3 linked regions of the Pleomorphomonas sp. PLEO genome follow. The protein of the gene in region 3 binds, or shares a complex with, the protein of the main gene of each other region. Links are inferred from orthologs where the notes say so. Each region holds a gene or a part of one and is shown on either strand. Other genes may lie near its edges.

Region 1 (2,977 bases), 450 kb from region 3 along the record:
GTTGGCGTTGAAGACATACTGACGGCCGCAAACGTCCACCTTCGGTTCAAGGTGGGTCATCTCGAAGGTGTCGTAGCCCGGCTTCAGCATCTTCCAGAAGGGCATATTGGGGTCGTTCCAATGCTTGGCCATGTTCTTGCCGTCGAGGTGGAACGGGAAGGCCTGCAACTGGAAGGCTTTCTGGCCGCCGCGGAAGGCTTCTCGAGCCAGCGCGTAGATCTCCTGGATCTGCGGGTCGGTCATGGCGTAGCAGCCGCGCGACGAGCAGGAGCCATGCACCATCAGCGCCGTACCGGAGCGGCCGTTGGCCCGGTCATAGGCGTTGGGGAAGCCGGTATTGAAGGCGAGGTACCAGTCCGACTTGGGGTTCATCAGGCCTGGCGTGATGGGATAGAAACCTTCCGGCGCCTGCCTGTCGCCTTCCTTGACCTTCGGGCCGAGGTTGCCGGACCAGCGGCAGATATCATAACTCTTGAGCAGCGCGTAACGGCCGCTCGCATTCATCTTCCAGACCTCGAACTTGTTCTCTTCCTTGAAGATGCGCATCAGCACCGGCGAGGACAGTTTCATGTCGAGCTTCTGCATCTGCTCGATTGTCTTGGGCGAAACTGGCCGCTGGTCTTTGGGGCCGTAGCCATAACCGATTTCATCGGCCTGGCAGGCCGCCAGAAGCGCTGCGACACCAAGGGCGCAGGCAAGGCGCGCGAGGCGGCCGGCGATCGAAAGGCCTTGGGAGGGCGGGGTCGGGCAGAACGAGGTCATGCTCTCCGTTTCACTCATGGGCGCCGTGGCCGTCGTCCGGCGCTATCGGGCCGACCGGCTGCCCCCCGGCGCTGGACAGCATATCACGAAGCAATCCTCGGCGGTTATGGTTACCGAAGGGTTACCGTCTGACGGATCGAGCCAGTGCGCCGATGTGCCGGTGTGTCCGTTCGCCGAGGCCGCCAGAAGTTCTCATTTCCATCGAAATCATGAGAAATTCATGGCGAGACAGCGGGAATTCGATATTTCGATCCCAATGTCAGATCTTGAGGTCGCGACCGATTGCCAGGAATTTGCGACGGCGATCGGCACGGATATCGTCGCGGCTCTTGCCTTCGAACGTGGCGAGCGCCGCCTCGATGACGCCGCCTACCGCCTGGACCACCTGACCGGGGGCCCGGTGAGCACCACCGACCGGCTCGTCGATAATGCCATCGATGATACCGTAGCGGGTGAGATCCTGAGCGGTGATGCGCATGTTCATGGCGGCGTCCTGCGCCTTGGCCGAGTCCTTCCAAAGGATGGAAGCCGCGCCCTCGGGGGAGATCACCGAATAAATGGAATGCTCCAGCATGAACACGCGGTTGGCAGTGGCAATGGCAATGGCGCCGCCGGAGCCGCCCTCACCGATCACCACCGAGACGAGGGGCACGCCAAGCCGGAGGCAGGCCTGCGTCGAACGGGCGATGGCCTCGGCTTGACCGCGCTCCTCGGCGCCGATGCCGGGATAGGCGCCGGCCGTATCGATCAGCGAGATGACCGGCAGGTTGAAGCGGTCGGCCAGTTCCATGACTCGGATGGCCTTGCGATAGCCTTCCGGGCGAGCCATGCCGAAATTGTGCCGGATGCGCGTCTGGGTATCGTGGCCCTTTTCCTGGCCGATCACCGCCACGGGATGGCCGCGGAAGCTGCCGAGGCCGGCAATGATCGCCGCGTCCTCGCCGAAATTGCGGTCACCGGCGAGCGGCGTCCAGTCGGAAATCAGCTGATCGATGTAGTGTATGGCATGCGGCCGGTCTGGATGACGGGCAACCTGCGCCTTCTGCCAGGGCGTCAGGCGGGTGTAGATGTCAGCAAGTGCCTGGGCAGCGCTCGTCTCGAGCTTGGCGATGTCATCGTCGATTGAAAGGGCGTTGCCGCTATCGGCCAGGGCTTTCAGTTCCTGGACCTTGCCTTCAAGGTCGGCGATGGGTTTCTCAAAGTCGAGATAGCTTCTCATCCGGCTCTCTTCTGGTACCCCGGCCACCGTCTTGTCCCGCGGGGACAACCGTGGGTGCGGCAGCCGCGCACACTTGGCTTCCGAACCACCGCCTTGTCAACGCCAATTGCCGCAATTGCCGGCAATTCTGTGGTCATCTTCGTGCCAATACCAAGTCGATCAGCGCTCGGACAGGGGATGATGGTCGGCAACGAGGGCTGCGAGCCGGTGCTCAAGGACGTGGGTATAGATCTCGGTGGTGCCGATGTCGGCGTGTCCGAGCAGCTCCTGCACGACGCGGAGATCGGCGCCATTCTGCAATAAATGACTGGCAAAAGCGTGGCGCAGCACGTGCGGCGATACCTTGTCGGGCGAGATCCCCAGCCGGGCAGCGGCATCTTTCAGATCGCGGGCGAAGCTTTGGCGGGTGACGTGCCCTGCCTCGGAGGAGGCGGGAAACAGGAAGGGACTGCCGGTGTGGCGACCACTCGCCTTGAGGAGCCGACGATAGGCAATGACGGCGGCGCGCGCCGTATTGCCGATCGGCACCAACCGGTCTTTGGCGCCTTTGCCGCGCACGGTCATCGCGGCCGTGCCCTCGCGAATGGCGCCGGCGGGCAGGGAGACGAGTTCCGAGACGCGCAGGCCCGACGCATAAAGCGTCTCCAGCATGGCCGAGAAGCGGGCGCGGCGCAGCGCCTCGGCCTGGTCCTCCAAGGGCTCGGCGGCGGCAAGCGCGACGGCGTCCATCAACCGGCCGACCTCGTCGACGGAGAGCACCTTCGGCAGAGGACGACGAGTTCGCGGGCGGTCCACTTGGGCCGTGGGATCGTCGGGGCGACGGCCCTCGGTGTAAAGAAACTTGTGCAACTGGCGAATGGCGGAAAGCCGGCGCGCCTGGGTGGCGGCGGCGTAGCCCTCGGCGGCAAGCCCGGCAATGAAAGCCTCGACGTCCGTCGTCCCCGCATCGAGCAAGCCAAGGCCACGACCGGCGAGAAAGCCGACATAAAGGTCGAG
Region 2 (2,997 bases), 3.3 Mb from region 3 along the record:
AAGAGCGGTATCGTCGAGTCGATACCGTCGACCACGAACTCGTCCAGGCACCGGCGCAGGCGCATCAGGCACTCGACGCGGTTTCGGCCATGAACGATCAGCTTGCCGATCATGCTGTCGTAGTAGGGCGGGATCGTATAGCCCTGATAGACACCGCTATCGACGCGGACCCCCAGGCCTCCCGGCGGATGCCAATACGTGATCTTGCCGGGCGATGGCGCGAAGGTGGCGGCGTTCTCGGCGTTGATGCGGCACTCGATGGCATGGCCGTTGAAGTGAACGTCCGACTGGCGGAAGCTCAGTGCCTGACCGGAAGCCACCTTGATCTGCTCGTTGACGAGGTCGATGCCGGTGATCATCTCGGTGACCGGGTGCTCGACCTGCAAACGGGTGTTCATCTCAATGAAATAGAACTCGCCGTTCTCATAGAGGAACTCGATGGTGCCGGCGCCCGAATAATTGAGTTCCGCCATGGCGTTGGCGACGATCTTGCCGATCCTGGCACGCTCGTCATCATTGAGGGCCGGCGAGCGGGCCTCTTCCATGACCTTCTGATGGCGACGCTGAAGGGAACAGTCTCGTTCGCCGAGATGTACGGCGTTGCCCTGGCCGTCGCCGAGCACCTGCAACTCGATGTGGCGCGGCTTCAGGAGATATTTCTCAATATAGACGGCGTCGTCACCGAAGGCGTTCTTCGCTTCCGTCTTGGCGGCCGACATGGCGGACGGCAACTCCGCCTCGTTCATGGCAACGCGCATGCCACGGCCGCCGCCACCCGCCGACGCCTTGACCAGCACCGGATAACCGACTTCGGCGGCAACCTTGAGCGCGTCTTCCTCGGATTCCACAGCGCCGTCCGAGCCGGGCACCACAGGAATACCAAGTCGCCTGGCGGTCGCCTTGGCCTCGATCTTGTCGCCCATGATACGGATATGGTCGGCAGACGGCCCGATGAAGGTGATGTTATGGGCGGCTAGAATGTCGGCGAAGCGGGCATTCTCGCTGAGGAAGCCATAGCCCGGATGCACTGCTTCGGCGCCAGTGATTTCACAGGCGGCGACGATGTTGGGAATATTGAGGTAGCTGTCGCGCACCGGTGCCGGACCAATGCACACGCTCTCGTCGGCGAGGCGGACATGCATGGCGTTGGCGTCCGCCGTCGAATGGACGGCAACGGTACCGATGCCAAGCTCCTTGCAGGCGCGCAGCACCCGAAGGGCGATTTCGCCGCGGTTGGCGATGAGGATCTTTTCGAACATGGGGCTGGTCACTCGATGATCAGCAGCGGTTCGCCGAATTCGACCGGCTGGCCGTTCTCGACGAGCACCGCGGTAACACGACCGGCGCGAGGGGCCGGAATGTGGTTGAGGTGCTTCATGGCCTCGATGATCATCACCGTCTGGCCTTCTTTGACCATATCGCCCACTTCGACAAATGAGCGAGAGCCAGGCTCCGGCGCCAGATAGACGGTCCCGACCATGGGGGAGGGCACGGCACCAGGATTCACCGCCGGATCGACAGACTTGGCCGTTTCGGCGACAGGCGCCACTATGGGGGCGGGCGCGGCCATTGCCGGCGCGGCCCAGCCACCACCTTGGGTAATGGTTACCGGCGCCGCCGTCCGAGCCACGCGGATCTTCAGCTTTTCCTGCTCTACCTCGATCTCGGTGAGATTGGTCTCGTCGAGGATGTTGGCAAGCTGGCGGATCAGTTCGTAGTCAAAGGTCTGGGGCATCGGTTCTCACCGGATTGGGACGGCGGTCACCCTTTCAGGAGACCGGCGAGGGCTTCGAGCGCGAGTGTGTAGCCGAGGGGGCCAAGGCCGACGATCACTCCGGCCGCCACGGGCGACACGAAGGACCGATGCCGAAAACTCTCGCGGGCATGGACGTTTGAAATATGGACTTCGATCACGGGAACACCGGTTCCCTTGATCGCGTCGTGGAGGGCGATCGACGTGTGGGTATAGGCGCCGGGGTTCATCACCACGCCGGCTCCGCGCCGCCCGGCCTCCTGGATCCAGTCTACGAGTACGCCTTCATGGTTGGATTGGCGGAACTCGACGGCTGAAAATCCCAGTGCATCGGCCTTTTCGCGGCAGTTCGCCTCGATATCGGCAAGAGTGAGCGATCCGTAGATGCCCGGTTCTCGTGTTCCGAGAAGATTGAGGTTCGGTCCGTTGAGGATGAACACTTCAATGGGCAATCGGTCGGTTCCCTTTCAGGTCGGTGCAGAAGCTGCCGCAACCCTTACAGGGCAGCGACCGGCTTCCTTATAGGCATATGCCGCGCCGAAAAAAAGAGGCCGCGCCAATTCATCCCCGTCCGTGGGAACCCATCTTGTTCGCGGTTCCGACCAACGATCAGCAGGTCGTCTTGCCGCAAGCGCGCATCGCCTCAATCTTGCTATTGAGTTCGGAAAAGCCGACGGCTCCATAAACCAGTTCATCACCGATGATATAGGCGGGCGTGCCGTTGATATTGAGCTTGTGTGCAAGGTCGTAGGATTGGCTGATCGCCGCTGCCACTTCCGGCTTGGCAGCGGTTTCCTTCACCTTTGCCTCGTCGAGGCCGGCCTTGGCCGCCGCCGCGAGGGCACGGTCGCCATCGGCTTGGCCACGGGAGCCCAGCAAGTCGAAGTGGAAAGCCTCATAGGCCTTGGGGTCAAGGATATTAACGGCGGCTGCTACCTTTGCCGCCTCGACGGATCCTTCGCTCAGGATGGGAAACTCCTTGAGGATGATCTTGACGTCTTTCTCCTTGTCGAGAATGGCGCGGGTATCGGAAAGGGCTTTTTTGCAATAGCCGCAGTTGTAGTCGAAGAACTCGACCAGCGCGATCTTGGCGTTGGGATCTCCGAGGACTGCCTGGTAGGGCGAGGAGAAGATGGCCTCTCGGTTCGCCTGGATGGCATCGGTCCGTCCCTGCTCCTCGGCCATCTTGTTGCGGGCGTCGAGCGCTTGCAACGCGTCGGCAATCACCTCCGGATGGTCCATCA
Region 3 (2,947 bases):
CTTTCCGCGCCGCCCGTGTGACATCGGTCGGGCGATCCAAAGCCAAAAAACAATGCCGGCAAAGGCCGGCAAGGGCCTTTGTGACCAGACATTTTTGTAACTTTCGTTTCTGACAGCTCTTTCATCAACCGATTTGGCCGGCAGATGCAAGACCAGCAGCGGCGGATGGTGGCAATTTCACCAAACGGTCGTTTTCGAGGTAAACGCCTTGATGCAAATCACTCCGATTCACCTTTTCCAGTGACGGGGGCCGGTCCCCCCGCCTTTTCGAGGCGATAGCGGAAGTCGCAGCGATGGCCGCCCTCCATGATCGTCTCGGTGCGATCAAGACGCATGGCCGGATTGTAACCCTCGCAGAAGGCGGCATCGCGATTGCACGAGAGCAGCGCGCCGATCTCGGCCAGCCCCATTTCCTTGTAGGTTTCGGCATAGCGGCAGCGGGTGACATCGTAGGAGAACCGGTCAGGTCCGACCTCTCTCACCTCGATCGTCAGAGCATCTTCCGCCGTCCAGGCGGGCAGGATGGCCTCGAAGTCGGTGAAATCCGGCATGTGGCCAAGCTCAGCGCGGCATTTTTCGCCGTGGGCGATCGCCGCCTTTCGGATGGCGGCATCGATGGCCTCGCGCGCCGGGCCTGTGCCGAAGCGGGTCGTGAGTTCGCGAAAGAGGTGACCGACGATCTCCGCCTCAATGCGGCGACGTTCGATGATGGGCATCGTCATGGCGTGTCTCCTATGCGGTCCAAGGCTAACCCGATCGACGATCATCGAAAAGCGATGTCTTGCCAGTCAGAAAGGGAAACGGAAAGCAGAAGCCGCGGCGAGGAAGCCAAAGCCGAGGACCTGTTAGCGATCATGGCGGAAAACTGGAAGGGCTTTGGTCCTCGGGAAGGCTGTGCTATGAGAGCCCGACGAAGGACCGGCGGTGCCCTCAAGCTTGGCTGCGGCCGGTTCCGCGCCGGAAACGGCATGGCCGACCGGCGTTCCGCGAGCAAAGGTCGAAACTCCCCGTGAACTGGATCAACAACGTCGTCCGCCCGAAAATCCGCTCCCTCTGGTCCGCCAAGCGCGACGTGCCCGAGAATCTTTGGGTAAAGTGCCCGGAGACCGGCGAGATGGTTTTCCATCGCGACCTCGAAGCCAATCAGTGGGTGATCCCCAACTCCGGCTATCACATGCGCATGCCGCCGAAGGAACGCTTCGTGCAGCTGTTCGATGGCGGCGAGTACGAGGCGATTCCGACGCCGAGCGTGACGCAGGATCCTCTCAAGTTCCGCGATGAGAAGCGCTACGTCGATCGCTTGCGCGATTCGCGCGCCAAGACCGGTAACGATGATGCCATATTGGTCGGAGCTGGTCGGGTCGAGGGTAACGCCGTGGTTGCCGCCGTGCAGGATTTCGACTTCATGGGCGGCTCGCTCGGGACCGCGGCCGGTGAGGCGATCATCCGTGGTGTCGAGGAGGCCGTGGCCCGTTCGGCTGCCTTCGTCATGTTCACCGCTTCCGGCGGCGCCCGCATGCAGGAGGGTATCCTGTCGCTAATGCAGATGCCGCGCACCACGGTGGCCGTCGAGATGCTGCGGGAGGCGGGCCTGCCCTATATCGTCGTGCTCACCAATCCGACGCTTGGCGGTGTCACGGCCTCCTATGCCATGTTGGGCGACGTTCACATCGCCGAGCCGGGCGCGCTGATCGGTTTTGCCGGCCCGCGCGTCATCGAGCAGACCATTCGTGAGAAGCTGCCGGAGGGCTTCCAGCGCGCCGAATATCTTCACGAGCATGGCATGGTCGACCTTGTGGTACACCGCCATCAGATGCGCGCCACTATCGGCCGCTTCGTCCGCCTGCTCACCCATTCCAAGGGTACGGCGCTCATTTCGGCCTGACGGGCGACGACGTCGATATCACGATCCCCCGCGCCGCCATTACGGCGGCGCGTTCCATTTGGGCGCCTTGCCCGCAGCCGGACGTCTGCCATGGAAACGCCGCTCGACATCATCGACCGCCTTGGCGCGCGTTGGCCGAAGGGCTTTGATCTTTCGCTCGGCCGTATCCGCCGCCTGCTCGACGCGCTCGGCAACCCCGAACGCCGTCTGCCGCCCGTCTTCCACGTCGCCGGCACCAACGGTAAGGGATCGACTGTGGCCTTTCTTCGGGCGATCCTGGAAGCCGACGGGCTACGGGTGCACGCCGACACATCGCCGCATCTCGTTCGCTACAACGAGCGTTTCCGCCTCGCCGATAGTTCCGGCGCCTCGAGCTTCGTCGGTGACGATGCCCTGGCTGATGCGCTTTCCCGCACAGAGAAAGCCAACGGCGACGAGGCAATTACTTTGTTCGAGTTGCTCACCGCAGCTGGTTTTCTTCTGTTCGCCGAGCGGCCGGCCGACGCTTTGTTGCTGGAGGTTGGCCTTGGTGGCCGGTTCGATTCCACCAACGTCGTCGATCATCCGGCAGTCTCGATCATCACCTCGATTTCGCTGGATCATCAGGCCCATCTCGGAGACACAGTCGAGAAGATCGCCTTCGAGAAGGCCGGCATCATCAAAGCCGGCGCGCCGGTGGTGTTGTCGCCCAATCCGGACGGTGTCGTCGCCGTGATCGAACGTGTGGCCTCGGAAGTTCGCGCCGGTTCGATGATGATCGGCGGTCAGGAGTGGACGGCCTTCGAAGAGCACGGTCGCCTGGTGTTCCAGGATGTCGACGGTCTGCTCGATTTGCCGCGGCCGCGCCTTCCCGGCCGTCACCAGATCGCCAACGCCGGTGCGGCCATTGCCGCTGTGCGGGCGGCCGGCTTTCGAGTGGGGCATGATGCCTTCGAGCGCGGCATGGAACGCGTGGAGTGGCCGGCGCGACTGCAACGACTGACCACCGGCGCCATTGTCGACGCCGCCCCGGAAGGCTCGGAGATCTGGCTCGACGGTGGACACAATCCCGGCGCCGGCGAG

What was found. Proteins that work in one complex are often made in the same cells at the same time.
Region 1: the proteins of accD (region 3) and AB6N07_RS04175 are in contact, whole or in part, in a solved structure (PDB 8UXZ), measured with the Escherichia coli proteins. The link is inferred for Pleomorphomonas sp. PLEO from one-to-one orthologs.
Region 2: the proteins of accD (region 3) and accB are in contact, whole or in part, in a solved structure (PDB 8UXZ), measured with the Escherichia coli proteins. The link is inferred for Pleomorphomonas sp. PLEO from one-to-one orthologs.

The regions. Positions count from the first base shown.
Region 1 is NZ_CP166625.1:945,388-948,364, forward strand. Bases 2-2,906 are described here. They hold AB6N07_RS04175 (acetyl-CoA carboxylase carboxyltransferase subunit alpha), read right to left. Parts: upstream 1,982-2,906; coding sequence 1,022-1,981; downstream 2-1,021. Other genes in these bases: AB6N07_RS04170 (L,D-transpeptidase family protein), read right to left, coding at 2-762; AB6N07_RS04180 (site-specific tyrosine recombinase XerD), read right to left, coding at 2,141-2,906. Outside these bases: more of AB6N07_RS04170, read right to left, coding at 1-1; more of AB6N07_RS04180, read right to left, coding at 2,907-2,977. UniProt on the Escherichia coli protein: Component of the acetyl coenzyme A carboxylase (ACC) complex. First, biotin carboxylase catalyzes the carboxylation of biotin on its carrier protein (BCCP) and then the CO(2) group is transferred by the carboxyltransferase to acetyl-CoA to form malonyl-CoA.
Region 2 is NZ_CP166625.1:3,790,862-3,793,858, reverse strand. What follows is about bases 2-2,926. They hold accB (acetyl-CoA carboxylase biotin carboxyl carrier protein), read right to left. Parts: upstream 1,736-2,926; coding sequence 1,268-1,735; downstream 2-1,267. Other genes in these bases: AB6N07_RS17640 (DsbA family protein), read right to left, coding at 2,363-2,926; aroQ (type II 3-dehydroquinate dehydratase), read right to left, coding at 1,762-2,205; accC (acetyl-CoA carboxylase biotin carboxylase subunit), read right to left, coding at 2-1,259. Outside these bases: more of accC, read right to left, coding at 1-1; more of AB6N07_RS17640, read right to left, coding at 2,927-2,997. UniProt on the Escherichia coli protein: This protein is a component of the acetyl coenzyme A carboxylase complex; first, biotin carboxylase catalyzes the carboxylation of the carrier protein and then the transcarboxylase transfers the carboxyl group to form malonyl-CoA.
Region 3 is NZ_CP166625.1:493,385-496,331, reverse strand. The notes cover bases 73-2,947. They hold accD (acetyl-CoA carboxylase, carboxyltransferase subunit beta), read left to right. Parts: upstream 73-1,009; coding sequence 1,010-1,885; downstream 1,886-2,947. Other genes in these bases: AB6N07_RS02070 (folylpolyglutamate synthase/dihydrofolate synthase family protein), read left to right, coding at 1,976-2,947; AB6N07_RS02080 (L-2-amino-thiazoline-4-carboxylic acid hydrolase), read right to left, coding at 219-722.